4 regions of the Paenibacillus sp. 11B genome follow, and region 1 is predicted to be linked to each of the others. Evidence: riboswitches for the same ligand, from Rfam matches in the RefSeq annotation. Region 1 holds a riboswitch; each other region holds the start of a gene.
What was found. Region 1 has a riboswitch for thiamine pyrophosphate ahead of Q0V21_RS23195 (ABC transporter ATP-binding protein). Riboswitches for the same ligand answer to the same signal wherever they lie in the genome.
Positions count from the first base shown of each region.

Region 2: another riboswitch for thiamine pyrophosphate. It lies ahead of Q0V21_RS01975 (thiamine phosphate synthase); the one in region 1 lies ahead of Q0V21_RS23195 (ABC transporter ATP-binding protein).
Region 3: another riboswitch for thiamine pyrophosphate. It lies ahead of tenA (thiaminase II); the one in region 1 lies ahead of Q0V21_RS23195 (ABC transporter ATP-binding protein).
Region 4: another riboswitch for thiamine pyrophosphate. It lies ahead of thiC (phosphomethylpyrimidine synthase ThiC); the one in region 1 lies ahead of Q0V21_RS23195 (ABC transporter ATP-binding protein).

Region 1 is NZ_JAUKNS010000005.1:242,845-250,214, forward strand. Features, by position in the region: gene Q0V21_RS23190 (radical SAM/SPASM domain-containing protein) at 1-791, opposite strand, end outside; TPP riboswitch at 1,120-1,222, shown strand; gene Q0V21_RS23195 (ABC transporter ATP-binding protein) at 1,392-2,159, shown strand; gene Q0V21_RS23200 (ABC transporter permease) at 2,173-2,949, shown strand; gene Q0V21_RS23205 (ABC transporter substrate-binding protein) at 2,981-4,048, shown strand; gene thiM (hydroxyethylthiazole kinase) at 4,352-5,164, shown strand; gene thiD (bifunctional hydroxymethylpyrimidine kinase/phosphomethylpyrimidine kinase) at 5,161-5,973, shown strand; gene thiE (thiamine phosphate synthase) at 5,973-6,638, shown strand; gene Q0V21_RS23225 (MerR family transcriptional regulator) at 6,973-7,370, shown strand, end outside.
Region 2 is NZ_JAUKNS010000001.1:443,532-450,901, reverse strand. Features, by position in the region: gene Q0V21_RS01985 (hypothetical protein) at 1-849, shown strand, start outside; gene Q0V21_RS01980 (ABC-F family ATP-binding cassette domain-containing protein) at 982-2,532, shown strand; TPP riboswitch at 2,658-2,767, shown strand; gene Q0V21_RS01975 (thiamine phosphate synthase) at 3,085-3,675, shown strand; gene thiO (glycine oxidase ThiO) at 3,680-4,909, shown strand; gene thiS (sulfur carrier protein ThiS) at 4,906-5,109, shown strand; gene Q0V21_RS01960 (thiazole synthase) at 5,113-5,880, shown strand; gene Q0V21_RS01955 (MoeB/ThiF family adenylyltransferase) at 5,877-6,926, shown strand; gene Q0V21_RS01950 (response regulator transcription factor) at 7,101-7,370, shown strand, end outside.
Region 3 is NZ_JAUKNS010000002.1:421,090-428,459, reverse strand. Features, by position in the region: gene Q0V21_RS10385 (NAD-dependent malic enzyme) at 1-155, shown strand, start outside; gene Q0V21_RS10380 (Lsa family ABC-F type ribosomal protection protein) at 602-2,080, shown strand; gene Q0V21_RS10375 (TetR/AcrR family transcriptional regulator) at 2,286-2,855, shown strand; gene Q0V21_RS10370 (hypothetical protein) at 3,153-3,395, opposite strand; gene Q0V21_RS10365 (NAD(P)/FAD-dependent oxidoreductase) at 3,637-4,767, shown strand; gene Q0V21_RS10360 (hypothetical protein) at 4,776-4,994, shown strand; TPP riboswitch at 5,041-5,139, shown strand; gene tenA (thiaminase II) at 5,261-5,932, shown strand; gene Q0V21_RS10350 (GNAT family N-acetyltransferase) at 5,975-6,508, shown strand; gene Q0V21_RS10345 (TetR/AcrR family transcriptional regulator) at 6,559-7,370, shown strand, end outside.
Region 4 is NZ_JAUKNS010000011.1:7,778-15,147, reverse strand. Features, by position in the region: gene Q0V21_RS31375 (lipoate--protein ligase family protein) at 114-968, shown strand; gene Q0V21_RS31370 (hypothetical protein) at 1,039-1,263, shown strand; gene Q0V21_RS31365 (Fe-Mn family superoxide dismutase) at 1,454-2,776, opposite strand; gene Q0V21_RS31360 (alpha/beta hydrolase) at 2,978-4,006, opposite strand; gene Q0V21_RS31355 (IclR family transcriptional regulator) at 4,365-5,108, shown strand; TPP riboswitch at 5,227-5,340, shown strand; gene thiC (phosphomethylpyrimidine synthase ThiC) at 5,708-7,370, shown strand, end outside.

The DNA of each region.
Region 1 (7,370 bases):
TTTGCTCGTTCACCATCTACTATCTCCGAGAACGACTTTTCGTGAACGTTGCCCAAGTTAATTACACCCTCACCGTCGAGGCAGCATGGAACCACAGTTCCATCGACAAGCACAGCTGCTTGACTGCGAAGCGCATGACAGAAGCCTTTACCGTCATCTTCCGGTGCATCCAGACTCGGCCATTGGAATTCGTGATCCTGATTGAGGTACACATTATGCGCAATTTTCACACCGCTGCCTGGCACCACCTTTTCCTCAATGCGGAAATCCAGATTAAACTCCCGTTCAAGAACCTCCAGCGTCTCCCGGTTACGGTTCATCTGGGCATTTGTGAAGTTATCCTGTGTCAGATTCCAGAGACGGAAAGAAATAATAACATTGTGCTTCACTGCTTCCCGGACAAAAGACAACACATTGCCCAGATAGCCCTCACGATCTGTCGAACCTTCGTGTCCATCAAAGCTGTGCAAAGAAAAGTTCATCTGACGCAGCGCCGGTTTGCCGAGCAACTTGTGTTGGGTCTTGGGCAGCAGTGTACCATTCGTCGTAATGTTAACCTTGAACCCCTTCTCATGCGCGGAATCGAGTAACAAATCAATTTTGGGATGAAGCAGCGGCTCACCTTTGACATGTAAATAAATATGCTTGGTATGGGGTTTGATCTGATCCAATATATTGTTGAAGACTTCAGGGTCAATGAAATTTTTGGCACGTTTGGTCTGCGGGCAGAAGCTGCATGCCAGATTACATATACTTGTGATCTCAATATATACTTTCTTGAACGTTTTCAACTCGGGGTCCCCATTCTGCTCAGGAGGGAGAACAGTCCCACCCTCATTTATGATCCGGCCCATATGTGCCACCACTATTATATCGGGTTAGAGAGCCAAGGTAAATCGACCCGCATGTTAATTTTCTTTTCCTCCCTTCCCGGGCGTCTTCTTACTTGTACATCTGAGCAGTTGCCCTTCTGATCGAAGAGCTTAATTCGCTGTTCATTCAAACGGTTAGAATCTTGGGTTACTTTCCTAACTCACATTCCTCGCACTTCTTTTAGGACGCCCTCTTTACATTCCACTTGCATGTGATATATGCTGAACACACAACTGCATATCTTGAACATTGCACTAGGGGAGCCTTGCGGCTGAGACGAATCGAACGATTCGGACCCTTTGAACCTGATCTGGATTATACCAGCGGAGGGAAGTGGAGCGGCCTATCCGTAAGCGGATTTTTTCATGTTAATGATGAAATTTAATATGAATTGAACGTATAGACCCACTCATTTCTCTGGAAATGGGTGGGTCTTTTTCGCGTTCTGCGGCAGATCAGAAGGTGTAATTAAAGATCCCGCAGTTTGAAGTTTGAATCAGAAGGGGGAACGGGACGAGATGGATAACGACATAACCATTCACAACATGAGCTTTGCTTTCCCGAAAAAAAGGGATTCCCCCGTGCTCTCCAATGTGTCGATGCGTGTAGCGGAAGGCGAATTCGTCTCCCTCATCGGTTCCAGCGGCTCCGGTAAAAGCACTCTCTTCAAGCTGCTGGCAGGCTTGCTTGAGCCAACCCACGGAACCATCGAAATTCCGTGGGTTCGCGAAGGAGAGCGGCTTGGACGCGTGGCCTACATGCCGCAAAAGGACCTCCTGTTATCTTGGCGAACCGTCATGGAGAATTGCATGCTCCCCTCCGAACTTGCTTCAGGGCGGCAGGACAAGGCAAAGACGCAGGCGGACATCCTGGCTGGCCTCGACAGATTTGGCTTATCCGGCTACGCGCATGCGTATCCGTACGAACTGTCCGGCGGCATGCGGCAGCGAGTCGCAATGCTGCGCACCCTGCTTACAGGCGGCCAGCTGATGCTGCTGGATGAACCATTCGGTGCACTCGATGCCCTGACCAAACGGGAGATGCATCGCTGGCTGCTAGAACTCTGGGGAAGTTTGGGCAAAACCGTGTTGTTCATCACGCATGATATTGAAGAAGCCTTGCTGCTCAGTGATCGAATTATCCTGTTAACTCCAGGGGGACAAAGCCAACAGCTGCAGGATATAACGGTACCTTTGCCGCGTCCAAGACATTCAGACATGATCTATGAACCGGCTCTCGTTCAGATGAGACGACTACTGGAGGAACAATTGCATGCGAAACGGTAACTGGAGATGCAGCATGAAGGATAGTGTAAAGCGTTGGCTTGCCCGTTATGGTCTGTTTCTCTTGCTCATGCTGTTACTGCTCGTCATCTGGGAGTGGATTGTGAATATGGGATGGGTGCCCTCCTTCATCATTCCAGCCCCTACGGCAATTGCCAGTTCGCTATATGAGCATCGCCGACTCCTGTTGGCTACACATTTACCTGCTACCTTGATGGAGGTTGTCGTTGGTTTTGGCTTGTCCATTGGTGCCGGAATTGCACTTGCGACAGGCATGCATATGAACCGATCCATTGAAAAGGCGTTATATCCCTTCATCGTAATTAGTCAGACGATTCCACTAATCGCTTTGTCCCCCGTCTTTATCCTGTGGTTTGGCTACACGCTGTGGAGCAAAGTCGCGGTGGTATTCCTGATCGCGTTCTTCCCGATTGTCGTGAGCACCTATGATGGCCTGCGCCAAGGTGATCCGGAACAGCGTGAACTGCTGCTGACGATGGGGGCCAACAAGTGGGATATTTTTCGTAAACTCCAGATTCCACTTGCCCTTCCCTCCTTCTTTTCAGGACTGAAGATGTCTGTGGTGTACTGCGTAGTTGGTGCAACGATTGGAGAATGGCTCGGCGGAAGTAAGGGCCTTGGCTATTTCAGCCGCAGAATGTCGAGCAATATGAACACGGATGCCATGTTCGCCGCTATTGTGCTGTTATCCCTGCTTGGTATTGCCCTGTTTGTACTTATTGCATGGCTGGAGAGAAGATTCGCTACAAAACGTCATGCAGGTAGATTTTAAAACAGAAAAAGGAAACGAGGAACTTTAAATTATGAATACAAAGCATATCTATTCCCTGCTCCCCCTCCTTCTTATAACCCTGATGCTGATCGTTAGCGGGTGCGGAAATACGGGTACCAACACACCTGCTATTGATTCAGCTCCCGATGTAAAAGATACAGAATCATCTGCGACCAAAACGTCATCAGATTCCAAAGATAAGCTGTCCATCATGCTCGATTGGTACCCGAATGCAGTACATTCCTTCATCTATGTTGCACAGGAGAAAGGTTACTTCACGGACCAAGGTCTGGATGTCGATGTCCAGATGCCCGCCGATACGAATGACTCACTCAAGCTTGTTGCTGCGGGGAAAATCGATCTGGCACTAAGCTACCAGCCGCAAATTTTGCTCGCGCGTGGGGAGAACATTCCTGTACGTTCCATTGCAGCCATCGTTAGGCATCCGCTTGTGCATCTGTTGACTGAAGCAGATGGTAAAGTAAAGTCGCCAAAAGATCTTGAAGGGCTCACTGTCGGCTATTCCTCAATTCCCCTGTACGAAGCGATGGTGCGTACGATGATCATCCAGGATGGAGGTAATCCTGACAAGATGGATCTTGTGGATGTGGGATTCGACCTGATTCCTTCCCTCGCTTCCGGACAGGCGGATGCCATTATGGGTGGTTTTATTAACCATGAGCTATTGATTTTGGAAAAAGAAGGCCATGCGATAAATTCATTCAATCCCGTCGATTACGGCGTACCTGATTATTATGAACTGGTCCTCACTGCAAGTGAGGTGGGCATTGAAACGAAAAAGGATCAGCTTACACGCTTTATCAAAGCCATACAGGAAGGACAGAAATACGTAACGGAACACCCCGAGGACGCGTTGAACATTCTGCTCGCACATGAGAACGAAACCTCTCCGCTTGACCCGGAGATCGAAACCAAAAGCTTGAATATTTTACTGCCCCTGATGAATGAAGAAGGTCAGCCGTTTGGTGGACAGGACGCCTCGTCTTGGGAAAACGTTCGTGCATGGCTGCTCCAAAGTGAATTGATTCCAGATTCCGTGAAGGCTGAGGATGCTTTTATTAACTTGCAGGGCGAGTAAGGAAATCGCTTGCTGAATGAGATCAAGCAAAATTCGAAAGTTGTCATTCATTATCCATGTCGGAACTACCTGAGTAGATTCGGGATTCAGTTCCTGGACGAATAGAATTCTTATCGAGGATTTGGATCTTGAATTAAGCTTTACAAATGGACTTTACAGCTATCCGTGAATAGTTTTTAACTCCCATCATTTATTGGAACCCACATAATTCAACAAATGTTGCAGAATTAACAACTGATATAAAGGCAACCATCCCTGCCTGCGATTTTTGATCAAGTTGCTTATTTATAAGGAGGATCTCATATGTCTTATCTGGAACGTGTTCGTACGCAAAATCCACTTGTTCATAACATTACTAATATTGTCGTTGCTCCCTTTACCGCCAACGGTTTACTTGCACTCGGTGCATCTCCCTTTATGGCCTATGCGCATGAAGAAGTGGCAGATGTCGCCAAAATTTCAGGAGCGGTTGTATTGAACATTGGCACTCTGGACGAAAGGGTAGTTGAAGCGATCCGCCTGGCTGGTCAATCGGCGAATGCAAATAACGTGCCTGTTGTGCTTGATCCGGTCGGAGCTGGGGCAACCCCCTATCGTACGGAAACGGTCCAGATGCTCCTTCGTGAGCTTCGCCTTACGGTATTGCGTGGCAATGTGGCGGAAGTCGCCAATGTCATCGGTGAGAGCTGGAGTATCAAAGGCGTGGATGCAGGTCAAGGCGAGGGAGATCGCGTCGGAATAGCCGAACGGGCGGCACAAAAACTCGGCTGTGTGGTTGTCATTACCGGACGAGAGGATGTTATTACGGATGGACAAACGACGTTCCTGACGAGTAATGGACATGCCTTGCTTACCCAAGTGACCGGTGCTGGCTGCTTGCTCAGTTCAGTGATTGGTGCTTTTGCAGCCATAGCGAAATCAGGTGACGATTTGCTGAACAGCGTTGTGGAAGCACTCGCTTTTTATGGCATTGCAGCAGAAATTGCGGCGGAACGTACCGCTGACCAGGGACCGGGCAGCTTCCAAATCGAATTGCTGAATCAACTGGCCCTAGTGACACCTGACATTATCGCAAAACGGGTACAGGTTCGCCAGATCGATGGAGGTGCGCAATGAGTATTGCGCAGGCTTTGACGATCGCAGGTTCGGATAATGGCGGCGGCGCTGGAATTCAGGCCGATCTGAAGACCTTTCAGGAGCTCCGCGTATACGGCATGACTGTAATTACAGCCATTGCTGCCCAAAATACAACAGGTGTGCAGGGCGTCTTCCCTATCTCATATGAAGGTATCGCTCAACAGTTAGATTCAACCGGTGATGATTTTCAGCCCTCAGCGGTAAAGACAGGCATGCTCTACAGTGCCGAGATCATTCGGCTGGTCGCGGAGAAATGGCAGCAATATGCCTGGTCCAATCTGGTCATTGATCCGGTTATGGTTGCCAAAGGCGGCGCCCCCCTGTTACAACAGGAAGCCGTTCAGGCGCTAATTACAGAGTTAATGCCTCATGCACTGATCACGACACCGAATATTCCGGAAGCCGAGCTGCTCACCGGGATGTCCATTATGAATTTGGGTCAGCGTGAAGAAGCTGCCAAGCGGATCGTGCAGATGGGCTCGACGTATGCTTTGGTGAAGGGTGGTCATGATGAGGGAAGTGGCATGATTGTCGATGTGCTCTATGATGGGCAGTCATTTCATTACCTGGAGAATGTTCGGGTGGTGACACGACATACCCATGGAACGGGATGTACGTATTCTGCAGCCATTACTGCCGAATTGGCGAAGGGTTCCTCTGTGCTTGCTGCCGTCACGACGGCGCGAGCATTCATTCAGGCGGCTATCGAAGATGAGCTAGGGATTGGGGCCGGGCATGGGCCGACGAATCATTTTGCGTATCAGCGCAGACAGCGGGGTGAGCAGTGATGCGCGGTCTAGATGCAGATGCGATACGCCGTGTGATGCAGGTGTATTTGGTGATGGGCAGCATGAATACGACGCGTGACCCGGTGGAGGTGCTTCGCCAGGCCATCGCTGGCGGCATTACGATGTTCCAGTTCCGGGAAAAAGGAACTGGCGCTCTGGTTGGCGAAGCACGCATCACGCTTGCGATGCGGCTTCGCGAGGTGTGCAGCCAGCACGGCATACCGTTCATCGTGAACGATGATGTAGAGCTGGCTGTAGCGGTGGAGGCCGACGGCATGCATGTCGGCCAGGACGATGCGGACGCGGCGCTGGTACGCGCCCGCATCGGAGAAGGGCGGATGCTTGGCGTATCCGCCCACTCCGCGCTGGAAGCCCGCCGTGCCGTGCAGGCGGGCGCCGACTATCTTGGCGTCGGGCCCATGTACCCGACGCGGTCCAAAGCGAATGCCCACGCTGTGCTGGGCCCCGCCGGGGTGGCCGAACTGCGCGCAGCAGGCATCGCAGTTCCGGTGGTAGGTATCGGCGGCATTACGCCCGATACCACGGCCGCCGTGATGGCGGCAGGAGCCGACGGCGTAGCCGTCATCTCCGCCATCGCGGGCGCGGCCGATGTGCGCGCAGCGGCTGCGCAGTTCGCTGCGGCGGTGCGCGGGATGCAGGCGTAGCCATGTGCTCCCTGCACCGCCAGCCCTTGTGCTGCACCAAGTGCATGGTGCAGCCTAACACACTTTGCCTCCTCTCCATAATAGAGGAGGCAGTCTCACTACCCATACAGCGCAACAGTCTATAACATGGACAAGCAATACTCCTGTAAGCAACGGATTATTGAAATTATCCAAGCTTTCAATGATTTACTCATTACACATTTACTCCACTGTTCAGTCACCCAATCCATTCTTAAGATGCGGTTTCCATGCTCGCATCTTGTTTTTTCATTTTCCCTGTTGACTCTCACGTAACGTGACGCTGTACAATCGGTGGTGTAAGGAGGTTTTAATCATGGCCATGAAAGTAAAAGAAGTAGCCGAACTTGTCGGGATCAGTGTGCGCACACTGCATCATTATGATGAGATCGGACTGTTAATACCGGACGAAGTGACTTCTGCCGGGTATCGACTGTACTCAGATGCCAATCTGGAAATGCTGCAGCAGATTTTATTTTTCAAAGAACTCGATTTCTCCCTGAAAGATATCAAGAAAATTATAAACAATCCCTCTTTCGATCAGGAGGAAGCCCTAAATATGCATCGCCGTATTCTACTGGAGAAGCGCCAGCGGTTGGACCAAATGATTGCCACCATTGATAAATCAGTTCAACACGTGAGAGGAGAAATTAAAATGACAGCCAAGGAACAATTCGAAGGGTTTAATTTCAGTCATAATCCGTATGAGCAGGA
Region 2 (7,370 bases), on a different contig from region 1:
GTACTGGATGCAGGGGCTGTGATGCATCAAAATGAGAAGCAAAACGATGAAGCAGGGTATGATTCAACCAAATTTGTTAAAGCGGACAAAGAGCTTGCTTTGACTACATTTACCCAAACCATGGCACTAAATATGGGGATTCAGGATGACCCTGCTGCTATACGAACCATGTTTAATTACATTCCTGCAATAGTCGTGCTGGATTATGATGGTTACTATATTTTGGCGAACGAAACAGAAATGACCGGTAACCTTGAGGATACCTTCCGACAGGTTTGGAGTCCCAAAAAGCCCTATACATATTCGGATTCAAATGGTAGCAGTATTAACTTCACACTCGATGGGTATGTGTATGCCTATGATGCAGGCATGGGCAAGTGGGTGGAGGGTTTCCAGAAAGAATTGGCCTCCAGCACGCAAATCCCTCTGCTTCAGAATTCCGAGACGTTTGAGCAGGTCAGACGAAGCCGGATCGTGACAAGTGTGCAGGAAGATTTGGCAGATGTTATTAACAGGCATAATGAGTTTGCAAGAAGGAATGGTGTTTCCTACACCTTTACGATGCCTTTGATTTCTCAGGAAGATTGGTACAACTCGATTAATGATACGGGACTTATGGCTTTTATCCAAGGAATACCTGTAGGTAACCAAAAGATTAACAATTATGCCATTGGTGGTGGCAGACTGGTGAAGAAAACAGCGATTGTTGGCGGAGTTGATCCGTTGAGTGGAATCAAATATTATTACCCTTCCACATGTAGCAATGGTTACAGAGCCGAAGAAGTATTTATAAGTGCCAAACAAGCGGCAGGGCAAGGTTATTTTGAGTATAACTGTTCCAAGAATTAAAGGCAGTTTGTTTGTAATATAAAAGCGAGGTTGCATGAGATGTTTACATTACTTTCAGAAAAGGCAACACCTGTGCTAAAATAGGGTTTCGGAACGATAGTAATGTCCAATAGATAGGAGCAACCTCATCTTATGAGTTTATTGTCAGTAGAGAACGTGAGTCACAATTTTGGAGACCGTACTTTATTTAAAAATGTATCTTTTCGTTTACTTGCCGGAGAGCGTGTAGGCCTTGTTGGAGCAAATGGTGTGGGCAAGTCCACACTAATGAACATCCTTACCGGGAAATTGTTAAAGGACGAAGGGAAGGTCGAATGGACCCCCAAAGTTCGTTATGGATATCTGGATCAGCATACCAAGCTCACGCCTGGAAAAACGATTCGTGACGTGTTAAAGGATGCGTTCCTTCCCTTGCTTGAGTTAGAGAAAGAAATGATGTCCATCACGGATCAGATGGCAGACGCCGATCCGGACAAGCTCGAATTGTTGCTGGAAGAAATGGGTGACATTCAGGAGCAATTGGAGCAAGGTGATTTTTATCTGATTGATGTGAAAGTGGAAGAGATGGCGAATGGACTTGGCTTGTCAGCCATCGGTCTGGATCGTGACGTGGCTGCGCTTAGTGGTGGTCAGCGTACAAAGGTATTGCTTGCCAAGCTTTTACTCGAGAAACCCACTGCTCTTCTTCTGGATGAGCCGACGAACTATCTCGATGTGGAACACATTGAATGGCTGACGCGCTACCTGAAGGATTACCCGTACGCGTTTATTCTGATCTCGCATGATACGGAGTTTATGAATGAGGTCGTTAACGTTATTTATCATTTGGAGTTTGCCAAGTTGACGCGTTATGCAGCCAACTATAACAAATTCCTTGAAATGGCTGACATGAATAAGGCCCAACATATTGATGCTTATGAGAAACAGCAGGAGTATATCAAGAAGCAGGAAGATTTCATTCAGCGGAACAAAGCCCGCGCTTCCACTTCCGGTCGTGCCAAGAGCCGTGAGAAGCAGCTCGGCAAGATTGAACGGATTGATCGTCCAGACGAAGCAGCCAAACCCACGTTTAATTTCAAGGATGCCCGTGCGAGCAGTAAAACGGTCTTTGAGGGTATTGATTTTGAGATTGGATATTCGTATGCATTACTGCCCAAAATGACGATGACGATTGAGCGTGGCGAGAAAATTGCCATTGTTGGATGTAACGGTGTAGGTAAATCAACACTGCTCAAGACCATTTTGGGGAAAATTCCACCCCTCAGTGGTAAGACTTTCTTGGGTGATTATCTGGAAACCGCTTATTTCGAACAGGAAGTACGTGCAGGTAATATTACCCCGATCGAAGATGTTTGGAATGAATTCTCTCATCTGACACAGAATGAAGTCCGGGGCCATCTTGCACGTTGTGGATTGAAAAATGAGCATATCACCCGTCCGCTTAACGCGCTTAGTGGTGGAGAGCAAGCGAAGGTTCGTTTGTGTAAGCTTCTGATGCGTGAAAGCAACTGGATTTTGTTCGATGAGCCTACGAACCATTTGGATGTGACGGCCAAAGCAGAGCTGAAACGTGCCCTGCAAGAATTCAAGGGTACCGTGCTGCTTGTATCCCATGAACCTGAATTTTATGAAGGCTGGGTAACCAAAACGTGGGATGTTGAGGCGTGGTCCGAGAAACAATAGTTACTTCATACCAGACGAGCTATTTCGATAACTAGATTGTCTTCAGCAATGGATAAAGAACGTAATAAATGGAAAATGTACGGTGACAAAAAAAGATGTCTATGGTAACATAGGCTACAGCTTCATATGAACACTAGGGGGGCCGCACGATGCGGCTGAGATGGAAGAATGCGATTCCGGACCCTTTGCACCTGATCTGGATCATACCAGCGTAGGGAAGTGGCGCGTTTCAGCTAATGACAAAGGGCGTTATCGTTGACTTTGCGATATTGCCTGCAAGATGAATCATGCGGTTTCTAGGTATACTACGTTGCGACTATGGATGGTTTTTATAGTTGGTTATACGTTATGTATAGAGTAATTGCATGCGACAGTCATTCAGTTGATCATGAATTTTAAATTCGTGGCCACTCCTCTACGGGAGTGGCTTTTTTTGTTGTTTTATACCAGCTTAAAGCACGCAAGAGGAGGGCGAACAGGACGGCAATCTTCCATGAACATGTAGGAGCACAATCATTTGAACTGCATGTCATTTCGCTAGGTAAGGGAGACATGTACTCTTTTCTAGATACGGCTAAGAAAGTATGGCGATGGATCGATTATATCCACATTCGGGAAAAAAAGCTGACCCTAGAGCAGCAGATGTATTGGGCGCAAAGTCTAAAAACACAAGGTGTTCCATCTAAACGAATCGTTATGAACGGCTTAGATCAGCTGGCTCAACATGCGTGGTTGGGTGGTGTGCATTGGGGTCAAGCAGCTATTGAAGGCTATGATCTGGCTGAGTTAAATCGACTGAACCGGCTTCGTGTAGGCGTGTCAGTTCATTCTCTGAAAGAAGCAAAAGTTGCAGAAGAACGTGGAGCCGATTATCTCTTTTACGGGCATGTATACGAATCCGATAGTAAACCGAATTGCGAACCTAGAGGTCTTATTGCGTTGGCTGAAGTATGCTCCAATGTTTCGATTCCAGTGATTGCGATTGGCGGGATTAGACCGGAGAATATCAGGGCTATTCGTACTGCGGGTGCCAAAGGTGCTGCGGTAATCTCAACCATTTGGATGAACAGCAAGCCGGAGCTGGCTGCCGCTTCATTGCGGCAGGCAATCAGGGATTCAGAGAACGCCGAACCAAGGAGATGAGAACATGAGAGAGGAAGCAAGAAGCCAGAGCAGGAATCGTTCGGGTTATCATCCAGGAACAGTATTCAGGAGTAAAGGTGGAACAGAGATTCGAGGCAAGCTTCATGCGGAAACGATTATTGTTGGTGGAGGAGTTATTGGTAGTGCCATTGCATGTGAACTCGCCACCCGCGGTCACGACGTTCTTCTGGTTGAGCGTGCAAGAATAGGCGGGGGAACTTCCTGTGCAGCTGCCGGGATGCTTGCTGCGGACAGTGAGGAATTCACTCATGCTGTGATGGCGAAGCTTGCGCGGCAGAGCAGAGCATTACTTCACGAGCAGAAGGAGCGAATCCATTCACTTAGCGGAGTGGAAATGGGTTTGCAACAGCATGGATTTATTACTCCTTTTCGTTCATACAGTGAGGTCAGCAGCTACAAGAATAAACGATCGTCTTCCTTTTCTACAGAACATATTTGGTGGGATCGAGTGGCTGTCCAACAAGAAGCATCATGGTTAAACAGGGATACGTATGGCGCATATTACAGACCTTCCGAGAGCGAGGTTCTTCCTGTCAATCTAACGCAGGCTTATGTCAGATCGGCTCAGGCACTGGGTGCCAGGGTGATGGAAGGTGTACAGAATGTCTGTTTGCATACGGACATGAATGGAGTGCAAGGTATTGAGACTTCAATTGGAACAATGACTTCGAGAAATGTCATTATCGCTACAGGGTTACAAGGCGAAGAATTGATGAGACAAGTGGGCCTTGATACACCTGTTTTGCCTGTGAAGGGTGAAATTGCAGCCGTGCAGTTCTCACCCCACCATGTCGGTTACAGACCTGACAAAACGGTGTATGCAGAGGATATATATATTGTTCCCAAAGCGAATGGAGAAGTGTGGATTGGTGCAACAAGTCTTCCTGGAAGAACCGACATAAAGGTCTCCGTTCAAGGGATTCAGAAGCTGCTTTCAGCCGCGACAAATTGGCTGCCTGGTATGAAGGAAGCGCATTTTATCCGAGCGTGGGCGGGAGTACGTCCTTCGACTCCGGATGGGTTGCCTTATGTGGGTGCTTGTGAAAGTGTTCCGGGTTTATTCGCTGCTTTTGGACACTATCGTAATGGCATACTGCTTAGTGCGATCACGGGCAGCTTAATGGCTGACTTAATTGATGGTAAAACCTCGGAAGAGCTGGGTATTCAGGACCTAAGTCCGGAACGGTTACACCGAAAGGAGATATTGCAGTGAATATCATTGTCAACGGACAAAGCATGCATATTGAGGATCGTTTAAATCGTGTGGACAAATTACTCCATTCGTTTAATCTGCAAGTGAAAACCGTGGTAGTTGAATTGAATCGGCAAATTTTAACACGTGAATATCATGAAACGACAACGTTAAGAGACGGAGATCGAATTGAAATTGTACATTTTGTGGGAGGCGGTTGAACCATGTTGAGGATTGGAAAGTATACGTTTGAGTCCAGGTTACTGCTGGGTACAGGCAAATTTTCGGATTTGGAAGTGCAGAGCCAAGCGGTTGAAGCCTCGGGAACGGAAGTATTAACGTTTGCAGTTCGGCGTTTGAATCTGGAAGATCGCAACAAACAGCATTTTCTGGATACACTGGATTTGAAAAAGTATACCCTGCTTCCTAATACAGCGGGTGCTTCAACGGCAGAGGAGGCGGTGCGAATCGCTGAATTAGCTCGGGCTTCAGGACTTTGTGATATGATAAAAGTGGAAGTCATCGGCGATGGAATCACATTGCTTCCTGACCCGATTGAAACCTATAAAGCTTGCGAGATCTTGCTTGAAAAGGGCTTTACGGTACTGCCTTATATCTCGGATGATGTTATTCTGGCCAAACGATTGCAACTACTCGGCGTACATGCCGTTATGCCTGGGGCTTCGCCCATAGGGGCGGGGAGAGGAATTATTAATCCCTATAATCTGGAGATTATTATTGAACAAGCCGTCGTTCCTGTCATTGTGGATGCAGGACTTCGTGCACCAAAAGACGCTGCTCATGCGATGGAGCTGGGAGCTGACGGTGTATTGTTGAATACGGCTGTCTCCGGATCTGGGGACCCGGTAAAGATGGCAAAAGCAATGCTAATGGGGGTTGAAGCAGGCAGACTGGCTTATGAGGCAGGCATGATTCCCGTCAAGCGCTATGCAGCGGCGAGTAGTCCGGCGGAAGGAATGGTTCATACATGACTAATCAGACACAATCCTCTGAGCAGGGAGACCGCTATTCCAGACAGGAACGGTACACACCTATCGGTAAGGAAGGTCAGCATCGATTGAGTAACAGCAGAGTATTGATTGTTGGAGCTGGTGCGCTTGGCACGGGGATTGCAGAAACACTGGTGCGTTCGGGAATTGGCCATATTACCATTGCAGATCGTGATTATGTGGAGTGGAGCAACCTGCAGCGACAACAGTTATATACAGAGCAAGACGCCACTGAGCGAATGCCTAAAGCGATGGCAGCGAAGAAGCGCCTATCGGAGATTAACTCTACTGTTGAAGTTGTAGGTAGAGTGATGGACGTTAGAGTGGATGAACTGGAAGAATTGGTTCAGAATGCAGACTTAATCATGGATGCAACAGATAATTTTGATACCCGGCTTTTAATAAATGACATGTCTCAGAAGTATCGCATTCCCTGGATTTATGGCGGATGTGTGGGCAGTTATGGAATCACCTACACATTTCTGCCTGGAGAAACCCCTTGTCTAAACTGTTTGTTGGGTGAGGTTCCGTTAGGTGGGGACACCTGTGATACGTCAGGCATTATCCCTCAGGCAGTGCAGATGGTTACGGCGAATCAGACTGCTGAAGCGATGAAGTTTCTTAGTGGTAATCTAGATGCGCTTAGACGCAAATTGCTATCATTCGATGTGTGGAGAAATGAATATATATCCATTAACGTTGACGGTGCCAGAAAAGAAGATTGTCCTTCCTGCGGAGTAAAGGCAAATTATCCGTACCTCTCAGCCTCAAACCTGGAGAAAACAGATGTATTATGTGGCAGGGATACAGTACAGATTCGTCCTTCCCGGCGAATGAAACTGGATTTGCAGCATACGGCTGATCGCCTCGGCAAGCTGGATGAGGGCAAAGTGGAGGCCAATCCATTTTTGGTTTCTTTCACAACTGGAGCGTACAGGATGGTTATTTTTCAGGATGGGCGCGTCCTTGTTCATGGAACAAAAGACACGGCAGAGGCGCGTACGCTGGTTCATCGGTACTTTGGTTAAAGATAAAAACAAATGAATTCTTCGAGTCCGTTCCTTCCGGGAATGGACTTTTTCATTTTACGGCATGATAAACATACAAGAATGCTGCGATGCACAGTGGTCACAAGTATGTGGAGACCAGCTGTAGTTGAAACTAACCAAGGTAGCAGCGTATAAGACAGGCCGGGTGAAAACATGAAAACATCCATATTACTGGTTGGCAGGGGTGATCTGGTTTCTTTTATTCAAGGCATATTGGGTGCTGAAGGGTACCAAGTCGAGCAAATGGAATGGACCAAACTGCACGATCTTTCTGAACTAACACTAACGAATCTCAATATGATCATATTAATAAATGAAGGCTGTCATGAAGATAACCTGAAGAGTGGACTGGAATCTTTGGTACACATGGGTGTCACCTCTCCATTACTTGTGATTACTCCCAAGATATCGCCTGAATTAATT
Region 3 (7,370 bases), on a different contig from region 1:
CAGTCGCCAAAGCGGCAGTCGAAGATGGCGTAGCGCGTGTGGAGCTCAAGGACGTGGAAGAGGCAGTCAAAGCTGCTATGTGGCATCCGGTTTACAAACCGCTGTATGCAGCGTTTGATAACTCAATGAATGCAGAGCAGGTCGCCTTGACCTAAGCACGCATTCCATGTTAAGTTTCTGGTATTAAATTGTTGAGCCTTTAAAGGGGGGATAGAGCGATGACTGAGTTAGAGGTTGTAGATGTTGTTGTGAACCTGTCAGCGAACATGGACATTGACATGGTTCACAACATAACTAATCAGAATCCGGCACTTTATCCTCCTATGCATAGATCATCTTGGCGTTAAGCTCCAGGACGCCAGGTTTCGTCATCGTATAGTCAGGTTGATGTAACGCAAAAAAAGCACCGGGTGAATTGGGCTTTTTTGCGTTTTTTTCATTTGAGGATATATTCTCATAACTCTGACAGGGAAAGTGTGTCTTTTATCTCAAGAGTGGATTGAAATTCTGATTATGTTCAAATATAAAGTGAGGGACCATGTCGTGGGTAAATACTCCGCCCGCTTAACTTTTATATTTCACATAAAAAGGATGATCCTTAATGTCTTTAATCAACGTTACCAACCTAACCTTTGCCTATGATGGCAGTTACGATAATATATTTGAAAATGTGAGTTTTCAGCTGGACTCCGATTGGAAATTAGGCTTTACCGGAAGGAATGGAAGAGGCAAAACGACATTCCTCAATCTGTTGCTCGGTAAGTATGAATACAGTGGAACTATTTCTGCAAATGTCAGCTTTGAGTACTTTCCGTTTCAGGTTGAGAACAAAGGAGCGATGACCCTCGATGTCATTGAAGAGATCTATCCTGAGTATCTGCACTGGCAGCTTGTGCGTGAGCTTAACCTGTTAAAAGTGTCGGAAGATATTCTGTATCGACCTTTCGATTCCTTATCCAACGGAGAGCAAACGAAGGTGATGCTGGCTGCCTTGTTCCTGAAGGATAATCGATTTTTGCTCATTGATGAACCTACCAATCATCTCGACATTCATGCGAGAAAACTTGTAAGTAATTATCTGCGCAGTAAAAGTGGATTTATCTTGGTATCCCATGATCGATCCTTTCTGGATAACAGCGTGGATCATATCCTGTCCATCAATAAAAACAACATCGAGATTCAGAAAGGGAATTTTTCCGCGTGGTGGGAAAATAAACAGAGACAAGATCAATTTGAGCTTGCCAGTAATGAGAAATTAATAAAGGATATCAAACGTTTATCCGACTCCGCCAAACGGACGGGTGGATGGTCGCATGAAGTCGAAAGAACCAAAAATGGGACGAGAAATTCCGGTTCCAAGGTGGATAAAGGATATATCGGACATAAGGCTGCCAAAATGATGAAACGTTCCAAAAATATCGAGCAGAGGCAGCAATCCGCCATTCAGGAAAAGTCCAAATTGCTCAAAAATATTGAAAATGCAGAACGCCTGCAGATTCATCAACTGGATTATCACAAGAAGGAACTCGTCGAATTGGAACATGTATCCATTGCCTATGATTCCAATGTCGTTTGTAAGGACGTGAGTTTCACGGTTGAAAAAGGGGATCGTATCGCCCTTTATGGTCAAAATGGATCTGGAAAATCAAGCATCCTTAAACTGATTTGTGGTGAGAATATCCCTTATACAGGCCTTTTTCGGAAGGATCACCAGCTTAAAATCTCGTATGTGTCACAGGACACGTCTGATCTCGGAGGCCATTTATCTGACTTTGCAGCCGCTCAGAGTATTGATGAAAGCCTGTTTAAATCCATATTAAGAAAGCTGGATTTTTCCAGATTGCAGTTGGAGAAGGATATCTCAACGTATAGCGCAGGCCAAAAAAAGAAAGTGCTAATTGCCAAAAGTCTCAGTGAGAAAGCTCATTTGCACGTTTGGGATGAACCTCTCAATTTTGTGGATGTCATCTCACGTATGCAAATTGAAGAGTTGCTGTTGGAGTATTCCCCGACCCTTCTGTTTGTAGAGCATGACAGTGAATTTTGCGCAAATATTGCAACGAGAATTATCGAGCTATAAGCAACGGGGAATGTTATAGATACTAAAAGCCGCCGAAAGGCGGCTTTTAAGTTTTCCATTTACATCAGCCATATTTGAGGATGTTTGTCACGTTCAGATATTGGTATGGCGAGGAACTATGCTATAATTTTATAGTCATATCCCACTCAAATGATGGATTATTGAATCAATATATAGAATAAACTCCCCAAGAGGTGTAAACCCGTTGAAAAAAGAACTGACATCGATGAAGCAAACGAGACTTAACTCCATTCTGGACGAAGCAACCAAACTGCTAATTGAAAAGCCCAATGCATCCATGAATGACATCGCAGAGTCTGCAAAAATCGGCATTGCGACCCTGCATCGTTATGTGGAGAGTCGCGAACAATTAATGGTTTATCTGGGCTTGCGTGCGATTGAGGTTGTAAGTGAGGCCATGCAAAACATTCATCTGGATGAGGAAAACTGTGAAACGTATATTCCGGAACTGATTGAAGTGCTCATTCCGTTAGGAGATAAAATATTTTTCCTTACCCATGATGCAGCTATTCACTACAACCCTGAGATCGAAGGAGCAGATTCGAAGCTAAGAGAGCCGATACTGCATGCGGTCAGCTTGTTGCAGCAAAAGAATTATTTTCGTCCGGATGTCAATAAAAACTGGATTGTAGATGTGCTGTATTCTATCTTGTTTCTGACTTGGCAGCAGGTAGTAAGTGGTGATATTGCTCGTAAATCGGCAGCTTCTCTGGTTGTGGATACGTTCTATCATGGCTTCAAGGCCAGATCGTAGCCGCTAAATATATGGAATGATGTATTGTTATATTTGAAGCACGTCTGGTAGTCAACCGTGTCAATGGATACGGAGTGGCTCTGGGCGTGTTTTTTTGCGTGGATAGCTAACGAAAATGCTCTAAAGCATTAAATGGATCTTAGGGATACATATTCAAAAATTAACAGTGTTCATAATTTAAGATTTTAAACTTACAAAAAAATGATATAAATTTCTAGTAGATTCAAATCATTACCAAATTAAGACAGTGAATTTGCGACAAGGAGGTTGATAATCTGCACTGAACCCAATACCGTTTCAAGCCGCTTTTGCACGCATTCCATCATATCCAACAGGAGGGATTCCATGCTTTACACCATTATTGTGCCAGTCAACCAGGACTATAACATTCTGAATCTGTTCACCGATTCGCTGCTTCGGACCGTAATCCCGTGAATGGTCGCTCCAATGGATCAATTCATCTACGGTCAGCTGGTTTTGGCCTGTAATCATAAGTGGCATATCGGTATCCAGCGAATTCCCCATACTACGTTTCGGCATCGTTGTGTTATTCCTCATTTCGTTAAAGGTCGTGTGCGTAAATGGCGCGGATACTGCGTTAAAAGAAACTTGATTTGAATTATATTACATAAATAACAGTAATTTAAATAATGTTTTCAATCCGATGAGCTTTTACCGAAAACCTTTTAGGAATATGTATCACCATGCCGATGCCTTGCCATTATCATGTCGAACAGTATAGGCTATAATGGATACATTGATTTAGGAAAGGAATGCAATCATGAAGAAAGTCATCGTCATAGGATCAGGAATTCTTGGGGCATCAACAGCCTATCAATTAGCAAAATGGGGTGCAGAGGTCCTTATTATAGATCGGAAAGATCGAGGGCAGGCTACGGATGCCGCTGCCGGGATTATCTGTCCCTGGTTATCCCAACGCCGCAATCAGGATTGGTATCAGCTTGCCAAGGCAGGTGCACGTTTCTATCCCGGGTTGATTGAAGAACTTAAGAGTGAAGGGGAAACGGAAACGGGTTACGCTCAAGTGGGTGCGCTTAGTATTCATACCGATGTGGAGAAACTCAACAAGATGCAGGAACGGGCACATCTTCGTAAAGAAGATGCACCGGAGATTGGTGATATTACCCTGTTGGATGCAAAAGAAACCCATCAGCGTTTTCCTCTACTAGAGGAAACTTTTCAATCCGTATACATCAGCGGTGCTGCGCGTATCGATGGCCGTGCGCTGCGCGATGCCTTGATCCGATCGGCACAGCGAAATGGAGCGGTCCTGATTGATGGGGACGCGACACTTCAACATGAGTCGAATCGGGTAACTGGAGTAGTTGTTGACGGGAAAGTCATATCGGCTGACGAGGTTATTGTGTGTGCCGGCGCTTGGGCCAATGAACTATTCAAGCCCTTGGGCATTGATTTTAAGGTTCATTATCAGAAGGCGCAAATTATGCATTTGCAGGTTCACGATCGAGAAGATACTGAGAAATGGCCTGTGGTCATGCCTCCTTCGGATCAATATTTGTTAGCCTTTGATCAACAGAAGATTGTGATTGGGGCGACTCACGAAAATGATATTGAAGGCTATGATACAAGAGTAACCGCAGGCGGAATGCAGGAAATATTGAATAAAGGATTGGAACTGGCTCCTGGTTTAGCTGATAGCACGTTTCAGGAAGTGAGAGTAGGCTTCCGTCCGTTCACACCGGGTTTTCTTCCGGTAATGGGTGCTGTTCCTGGTTGGGATGGCTTGATCACAGCCAACGGGCTTGGAGCATCAGGTCTGACGATGGGGCCCTTTATAGGAAGTCAACTGGCCAAATTGGCTCTGGGTATGGATTTGGATATCGATATTCAGCCATATAATATAGGAAAAGCAATGGAAGACCAGAAATGAGGTGAACCATGACATATTCACAGCGTTTAACTCACGGCAGCTCTTCAGATATCATATATCTGGAGCACCAGATTGGCGTTGCAGAGGATGAATTGGCAAAAGCCAAGGAAGAGCAACAGGCATACGAAAGGGATTTGAACCAGTTAAGTGAAGTGCAGAATAGGATTGAAACCATTCGCACCCGTCTGAAGAGCTTGCAAGAGGAATTAGGCAAACTCGAAGATTAATAGGAATAGTTTGACATTTGGAGATACACATGTTGTAATAAGCCTGAGCAATTTGCAGGGGGACTGTTCGCAGTTGAGAAGGTTAAAACCTGACCCTTTGAACCTGTTAGTTAATACTGACGTAGGGAGCAAATGACATGTACTCATGTTATTTTTTGCCCTTGCCGAAATTAGGACAAGGGCTTTTTGGTGTGTATATTTCATAACAGGAAGCAATAGCGGGATTGCAGATGGGACAATATGATTTGGACAAAGGAGAACTGATCATGTCATTTTCAAGAACGTTAAAAGACAAGTCCATAACCGTATGGGAAGATGGATACAATCATCCTTTTTTACACGAGATGGGGAAAGGCACACTGGATCAGGAAGCGTTTAAGTTTTATCTACTCCAGGACTATACATATCTGATTGAATATGCGAAGATTTTTGCGATGGGTGCAGTGAAGGCTGCGGATGAAAAACTGATGACGAATTTTACGGTTATTCAACACGCTATTCTGTACGAAGAAATGGATTTGCATCGGAATTACATGAATGAATTTGGGATAACGCTGGATGAACATCATACTGTCAAACCATCTCTTTTCAACAAGGCATATACGTCAAATATGATGAGTGTTGCTCAAACAGGCGGGGTTGCCGAAATCATCGCCGTCATTTTCCCTTGTGCGTGGACGTATTACGACTATGCCACAAGATTAAAAGAACAATATCGGGATTCATTAGAGGGTAATTTCTATCAGACTTGGATCGAAAATTATGCAAGTGATGAATTCCGCGACTCATTCGAATGGTTCTATGATACACTGGATGCATTATGTGAACATAAAACCGAGCAGGAACTGGAAGCCATTGAGGACATATTCAGAAGAAGCGTTGAATTTGAATATCTGTTCTGGGATATGGCGTATAAACGGAAACTCTCGTACTTCTAATGATGAAATAGACTACAACCAGAGACAAGGATGAACATACAGATGAACAATCGTGGAGAACGCATCTATTTACGATTTTTGAACATGGAGGACGCGGCATCAGTGCTGGATGTACAGCTCCGCAATCGGGCTGTTTTTGAAGAGATTTCGGCAAGTGAACGATCGGAGACATTCTATACGCTGGAGGGTCAGGTCACCCTGCTTGAAGGTTGGAACAAGGCCAGGGAAGAAGGGAAGCGTTATTCTTTCGGAATCTTCCTGAACACGGCAAATGAGCTCATTGGGGAGATCTCTCTGTTCGAGCTTGAACTGGATTCCGCCCAAAAATGGATCGTAGGTTATGTGCTCGACCAGGCGCACAATGGCAAGGGCTACATGAGTGAAGCCCTTGGATTAGCACTGAATTTTGCCGTGAATGATGCGGGAATAAAACGCGTGGAGGCAGGTGCGCTGCCCAACAATGCCGGATCGATCCGAGTGCTGCTTAAGGCGGGCTTCCAGGAGATGGATCGCCAGAATATTAAAATCAGGGGGATATGGAAGGAGCATCTGATGTTTGCAGTGGATTTACGCTAGATGATCAAGATATCGTGACGTGAACCACCGAAATCATCCAGGGGGAACTTATGAATAAACGGAAACAAATGTTATTGGACTCTGCTCTTGTGCTCTTTGAGAAACATGGAGTGACCAGCACCTCCATACAAATGATCCTAGATGAGTCGGGTGTGTCCAAAGGAACATTTTATAAATTCTTTAGTTCGAAAGATGATTGTATTCTTGCTATTCTGGAGCAACGTGTACAGGAAGACATGATGATTCGCAAAAATTTGGAGAGTCAAAGCTATGCTTCCGATTTTGATTTACTGGTGGATCAGATTATGATGCCGATGATTTTGCCTGAAAAACAGCGTGTTGTGGAGCTATTCTGGACAGGCTTTTATTCTGGGAAATGTGATGTGGCAAATCTGACTCGCATGCAGTTAAATTGGTTATCGGAAAGACTGGTACAGGTATTTGGCGAAGAATTAAAACCCTTTGCTTTTGAAGGAGCTATTTTTTGTTTTGGCATGGTACATCAAATCTCAAATACGTGGAGAAATTTCCATCTCGACCAACCGGATTGGAGTCATCTTGTGCCAAAAGTGCTGAATTATATTGAAATTTTACTGCGTTCCATGCTGGAAAGACAGGAGCATATTATCGATTTTCCTAGTCTTTCGATGATTGCTCCTGATTCCAAAGACATTGCGCTGGATAAAAACAGCCTGATTGCAGGTCTTCAGAAATTCAGTTATGCCATTCTCCAATCGGAAGTGTCTATTAAAGCGAAAGAACTGACAAAAGGGCTGCTTTGCTTAGTCGAACAGAAAGAGATCAATATTTCCATGTTGGAAGTAACTCTACAGGCATTTCAGACGGAATTTGAATCGGGTTC
Region 4 (7,370 bases), on a different contig from region 1:
CCCTGGGGAACCGGCTTATTTATATATTACTTTTGCATTCACACAAGGAGATACATAAGGATCACCCAATTATTTCAGTTCATCCAGATTAGTTTAGTCGGAGGCTATCTTATATGAGTATACCGTCCAATTCAGATCAACCCGGATCGCGGGGAGCAGAGCAGCATTTGCAACTGGATCAATCATTGCGTCTGCAAATTTGGGAGACACCGCTCCTGCGGCCCGGGAGCAGTGTACTAGAAGCATTTGCCTGGGAAGAAGTCATGTGCCGCCGAGTGGGAGAAGGTCAGTTGCCTGTTGCTCACATTTGGCGGCATCCAGATGCCTTTGTAGCGGGACTGCGAGACAGGAGATTGCCACAGGCCGTAGAAGCTATGGAACGCATGAGAAGCCAAGGCACAGCGGTCTGTGTTCGTCCATCCGGTGGTGCAGCAGTTCCCCTGAATCCAGGGGTCGTTAACGTGTCTTTGATTCTGCCCAACCCGGGACGTGCCATCAATATTCACGACGATTTCCGGGAGATGGCCTCATTGATCGCTGAATCGCTAACACCATGGTCGAGTCAGGCACGTACGGGGGAGATCGAGGGTGCTTTCTGTCCTGGCGATTATGATGTCAGTGTGGGTGGACTGAAATTCTGTGGTATTGCCCAGCGCAGACAGGCCAAGGCTTATATTATTACTGCCTTTATCATCGTGGAGGGACAAGGAGATCAACTGGCAGCAGATGTGCGTCAGTTCTATCAGGACGCAGCAGACGGTGCCAACGAAGGGTATCCGGATGTTCGGCCCGGAACGATGGCGAGTTTGCAGGAACTGGCGGGTGTCCCTTCTACTGCGGCGTATACAGCCTCGCTGGTACGCACACTGCGTCAGCGTTTTCCCCTGGCGGAGACAAGCCGAGTGTTGACCGTGGATCAGGAAGCTGTCAGACGGACGGCTGAGCAGATGAAGCTGCGTTATGATTAGGTTCAGAAGCTTGGACTTGGAATTGGGTAATAGAGATGATATGATGTGATTTCGGAAGGAGAGTGTCTACATGGAAACATTAAGATATACGTATTTATATGAGGTCATTTCCACAGGCGAAAAGTCTGAGTTCAGTCAAATGGCAACAAGCAAAGAAGAAGCTGCTGCTCTGATCATTGCACGTATCGCTGATCTTGAATTTACAGGTGAGGAAGATATCAAGCTGGGCGATCTGATCGCGATTAGCAAACAGGTTGGCGACAATTATGTTGCCTGTGAGGGTTGCGCCTCTTAATGGCGTGAGGTTCCTAGATTATTCTAATACAAGCAAGTCTTCTTGAATCAAGAGGCTTGCTTTTTTTTGCGATCCAAGAGATATCTTTCAGTCTTTAAGCTGGAGATATCTCTTTTTTACATCAACATATTGCACCATGGATTCAATGCGCTCCAGAGCACTCCCCGATACTATGCTTAGCCCGACAATCCTAATACGGCGGCCATAACAGCTTGCGCGCAGTTTCGTAGCGTTCCGCCACAGCTGGCCAATAAACAACCTGCCACCAGTCCTCGATATATTTTTTGCGTTCATTCTGGTGTTTCAGATAGTAGGCGTGTTCCCATACATCCAGCGGTAGGAGAGGCACGATGTCGGACTGAGATAAATTCTGGTGTTTCTCCGCCTGCAAAATTTCCAATCTGTGCGCCCGTGGGCTCCAGACCAGCATGGCCCACCCGCTGCCCTCCACCTTGTTGGCAGCCTCGGTGAATTGATTTTTGAACGCCTCATAGCTGCCGAAATCCCGCTTGATCTGTTCTGCGAGCATGCCGGAAGGCTTACCTCCACCTTTGGGATTCATGATCGTCCAGAAGATCGTATGCAGGTAATGGCCTGCACCATTAAACGCGAGTTCACGTTCCCAATGTTTGATGAGTTCGAAATTGTTCTTTTTACGCGATTCTGCCAGCTTTTTCTCTGCGGTGTTCAGTCCATCGACGTAGGATTGATGGTGCTTGTCATGATGTATGCGCATGGTCATCTCGTCAATATGCGGCTCCAGCGCATTGTAGGCATAAGGTAGGGGAGGCAGTGTGTGTCCGCCAATCGGCACAGGTTTCTCCTTGACCACCGCTGTGTTAGCGTTGGGTGTGCCCTCTTCGTTTGCATTGGGAGACTGAACAGCAGCTGAAGCCTGCGCCTGTACGGATGGATGAGGGGTGTTGACTTTTCCCACAGCCGAAGACGGATTTTCTACAGCTTCACGATTGGACTGTCCAGATACGGACGTTGATGCAATGTGTACGTTGGAATCAGCCGGTTGCCCCGAGGTTTGAAGGATATGTTCCAGTGAAAAAGTTGATTCAGACACCGAATCTCGCATAGCTCCATGTTGTTTCAGCGTTTCGAGTACCCCCAGGAAATACTCGGATTCGCGAATGAAATGTAAAATAACCAATTTGGCAAGTGGGACAGACTGAACAACAGTGCTTTGCTCCAGGAGGACATATAGCTGTCTAATGAACTCTCGCGATTGTGCGCAGGCCGCAGCCACGAGCTGTTCAATACAGCGAATGATGTAGGGGGCAGGAGGCTGGGTTCCCGGCAGTATTTGCTTCAACAGCTGATTCGCGACTCTTTCGCTGTTCTCAAAGATGGCTTCCCATTCTGCAAACCATTGGACATATGCGGGTTCAAGATCAGGAATCAATGCACTGATGACAATCGTATGTTCCTTTTCTTGCTCTTTCCAGAAACGAACTTCTTCAAGTACCCGCAGAGGCAGCAGATGTCCATATCCATACCAATTCATAAGTGGTAAACCTCCGTTCAAATGGATTCAAATCTAGATCCAGCAGTAAAAATAAAATTGGATCCCCCCGGTTCGCTCAATTTTGTAATATACAAGCTAGAGCTGTCTTTAATTACGTCCCAAAAGTATATTCTCCAGTCATGTTGTCCTATGTACACAAAAAAAAGAGCCCCGTATAGGAGCTCTTGAATTACCGGATCTTCACGATTCTCCGGCATTGGTATTTTCCACATCATCGCTGCTCGTCTTCGTTACATGACTCAGGAATGTGGAGACACGACGCAGGTATTCCTTCGGATGCTCCCGGAAGATCAGCTCATGATGCGCACCATCCACAATCCATTCATCGGAATACGGATTGGTCTGGTTGGCAGCGAGCAGCTCCGCAATCGGGTAAGGAGCTTTCTCATCCTCGGTACCATGGATGAAGAAAATAGGGAACGGATAATCTTCCTTTTTCACTTCCTGATACGGAATCTGCTGCAATCCGGTCCCGTTCAGAATGGGGAACAGCAGATTCATAATCTGCAGCGTAGGTTGACGCGGCAGATCAATCTGATTATGGATGTTATGGTACAGTGTATCCGGCTCAAGCAGGAACGTGCTGTCCAGAATCATCGCATCCACATCTTTGGTAATCAGCCCAGTCTGGAGGGCTGTACCTGCACCCATGGAGAAGCCCCATACAACAAGCTCCTGAGCTCCGCGCTGCTTCGCAAACTGGATTGCGCCAAGCAGCTGCTGGGATTCGGCTTTGCCGCCTGTAGCGACAGCTTTGTTCACCTGGGAAGCGAAACCGTAATCGAACATCACCACATTGAAGCCAAGTTGATGGGCATAATGGGCAAGGTCATACATTGGTACCCAGGTTTCTTCACGATTCGCACCATATCCATGGCTGAATATGATGGTTTTGTTTGCATTATCGTCAGCCGGAATATACCAACCCTGCATTGTTCGACTGCCGTCTGCTGCCGGAAACGTGATGTCTTGATACTTCATGTTCTTGGCCTGCATGGGATTGGAGAAGACAGGCGCTACCGTTGGATTGGATAATACCCAAGCAATATAACCGTGTAGTGCAATGAAACAAAAGAGCAGAAAAAATACAACGGAGAGCAACAGCGCCACGACAATATGTTTGAACCGGATCAGCCTCGGTGATAACGAAGAAGGCAGATCTGACACTTTCGTTTGCAGCGGGGCTTCGCTCTGGGATGTCGGATACATGATTGCCCCTCCTTTAAAAATCAAATGAAGATAACAACGAGACGAACAGAGCGGATAAACGATTTTTCTGACTACGTATGAAGCAAAATCTTAATTTAATATATCTTTATCGTATGTTCCAATATAGTCAAAGTCAATTGATTGGAGCCATTTGTTACGCAATTGTTATATAGTTCTGAAGATATATGGTTAACATTTCCTTAGGGTGCAAATTGCAGGGGATTTTGATTTATAAAAAGAAAATATTTACAATTATCTCTCTTCCAATTGGCGCTTTTTAGTTTACAGATGAGACCGTTTCTCATATAATTTATGTAACCAAGTTTCATGTGATGAAACATGAGGAGGGCAATATGCCATGGAAGACCGAAAGTTAACCGTCCGGGCTGTAGAGCGGGCGCTGGATATATTATTGTGTTTTACAACGCGCAGTGATCTGGGACTCACGGAAATTGCCACTCAGATCGGTCTGCACAAAAGTACAGTCCATCGTCTGATGGCTACTTTGGAGGAGAAAGGGTTCGTGATCCGGGATGCAGCCACCGAGAAGTATCGACTCGGCATACGCATCTGGGAGCTGTCTGCCCATATGTCTCGCAGCGATGATCCTGCCATTCTGCTCCTTCCTGCGATGGAGCGGCTGAGGGATCGACTGGGCGAAACCGTAAGCTTATATCTGCGTGATGGCAGTGAGCGGATTCGGATTCAAGCTGTGCAGAGTGATCAGGCGATTCGCCGGGTGGCTCCGGTGGGAGTCAGACTTCCGCTATCCGTTGGAGCGTCCAGCAAAGTGCTCATGGCTTTTGCCACCGAGGAAGACCGTGAAGATCTGATGAATGGACCGGAATGGCCGGTATTTATCGATCCCAAAGTATATTTGGCACAGATGAAAGACATTCTGGAATATGGCTACGCAACAAGTTATGAGGAACGTGAACCGGGAGCTGCGGCAGTATCTGTCCCCATCCTGGATCGGAAAGGCAACATCGCTGCTGCCTTGTCGGTATCCGGGCCTGTTAGTCGCCTTTCCCAGGAGACGTTGCATGAATACGCACCTGTGCTGAAGGAGGCTGCTACACAGATGGGACTCATGTTATCCTGATTTTATTTTCTGAATATAAAGGTTGTTTTTATGATTCGGTTGCGCTACTCTGTAATGGACGGCCTAACGGGGCCAGCATAATTGAATATGCATTTGCGGCTTAAATGCTGCAACTTGTTAACGTTACTGGGGGAGTCCGAATTGTCCGGACTGAGACGGAATCGCATGAGATTCCGGACCCTTTGCACCTGATCTGGATCATACCAGCGTAGGGAAGTAATCGGCGATACGACCACGAACACCACATGATGTGACCTATGGATGGGCTCCGCTATGGAGCCTTTATAAGGTGCGTTATTGGTGATGGACATAAGCCGGTTCCCTTGGGAACCGGCTTTTTTTATATAGTAAACAGGCGGAAGAAGCTGCCAGAACTGCTTTTGGGCAAAGTACCGGGGAGCATCTGCCAAGCTTCTGGGATAGAGTTCATTTGCATTCACTGCCTACGTATTACTAAATGTGATGTCCCTGCTTTCTGTCGTATGGTCGCTCTTTCTTTATCTATGTTGTGGATGATTCGGGACAAGTGCGCAAGCATTTTAATCCAGACGATCACCAATGAGGAGGAGACAAGAGCGATGAGTAAAGGGAACAGAACGATGGGACAGGACGAGCAGGATCAGCAGTTGGCAAAAGAAAAAGGGGCGACCGGACGGGTTCAGCCCTTCCCGGGCAGCCGCAAAGTTTACATTTATGGCTCTCGACCGGACATTGCTGTACCGGAGCGTGAAATTGCCCTTCATGACACGAATACTCCCCAAGGAGTGGAGCATAACGAACCGCTGCGTGTCTATGATACGAGCGGGCCGATGACCGATCCCGGATTTCATGCCGATATCCGCGCAGGTCTGCCAGCGCTGCGTACGCGATGGATTACGGAGCGTGAAGATGTTGAAGCTTACCGGGGACGGACGGTAAAGCCGGAAGATAACGGTCTGAAGCCAGGATGGAAGCGAGCTGGAGCCGAGGAGTATCCAGGGTTGCGTGGTCAACCCTTGCGAGGAATAGCTGGGCGCAGCGTGACCCAGATGCATTATGCACGACAGGGAATCATCACGCCGGAGATGGAGTTCGCAGCCATTCGTGAAGGCGTGGAGCCGGAGTTTGTTCGACAGGAGCTGGCGAGTGGCAGGGCGATCCTTCCGTCGAACATCAATCACCCGGAGAGTGAGCCGATGCTGATCGGGCGTCATTTTCATGTGAAGATTAATGCGAACATCGGAAACTCTGCCGTATCGTCCTCTATCGAGGAAGAGGTGGAGAAGATGACTTGGGCGGTACGCTGGGGGTCAGATACGGTGATGGATCTTTCCACAGGCAAGGACATTCATACGACTCGGGAATGGATCATCCGCAATTCTCCGGTACCGATCGGAACGGTGCCGCTCTATCAGGCGCTGGAGAAGGTCAATGGTGAAGCCGAAGCACTGACCTGGGAGTTGTATCGTGACACGCTCATTGAGCAGGCAGAGCAGGGCGTGGATTACTTTACGATCCATGCAGGCGTGCTGCTGCGTTATATCCCGATGACCGCCAAGCGCATGACAGGCATTGTGTCACGGGGCGGGTCCATCATGGCAGCATGGTGCCTTGCGCATCATCAGGAGAATTTTCTGTATACCCATTTTGAAGAAATCTGCGAGATTATGAAAAGGTATGACGTGGCGTTCTCTCTTGGAGACGGGCTGCGCCCAGGAAGCATCTACGATGCTAATGACGAAGCCCAGATGGCGGAACTGGCTACGCTTGGTGAACTGACACAAATCGCCTGGAAGCATGATGTGCAGGTGATGATCGAAGGTCCGGGACATGTGCCGATGCACAAGATCAAGGAGAATGTCGATCTGCAAATGGAGATTTGCAAGGAAGCGCCGTTCTATACTTTGGGACCGCTGACGACCGATATTGCACCGGGATATGACCATATTACCTCGGCGATTGGGGCAGCGATGATCGGTTGGTTCGGTACGTCGATGCTCTGTTATGTTACGCCAAAAGAACATCTGGGCCTGCCCAATAAGGATGACGTGCGGGAAGGGGTTATCGCCTACAAGATTGCTGCACATGCTGCCGATCTGGCGAAAGGTCATCCGCGTGCCCAGCGACGGGACGATGCGTTATCCAAAGCACGGTTCGAGTTCCGCTGGCGGGATCAGTTCAACCTGTCGCTGGACCCGGAACGTGCGCTATCCTACCATGATGAGACGCTGCCGGCCGAAGGGGCCAAGGAAGCCCATTTCTGCTCCATGTGCGGGCCGAAAT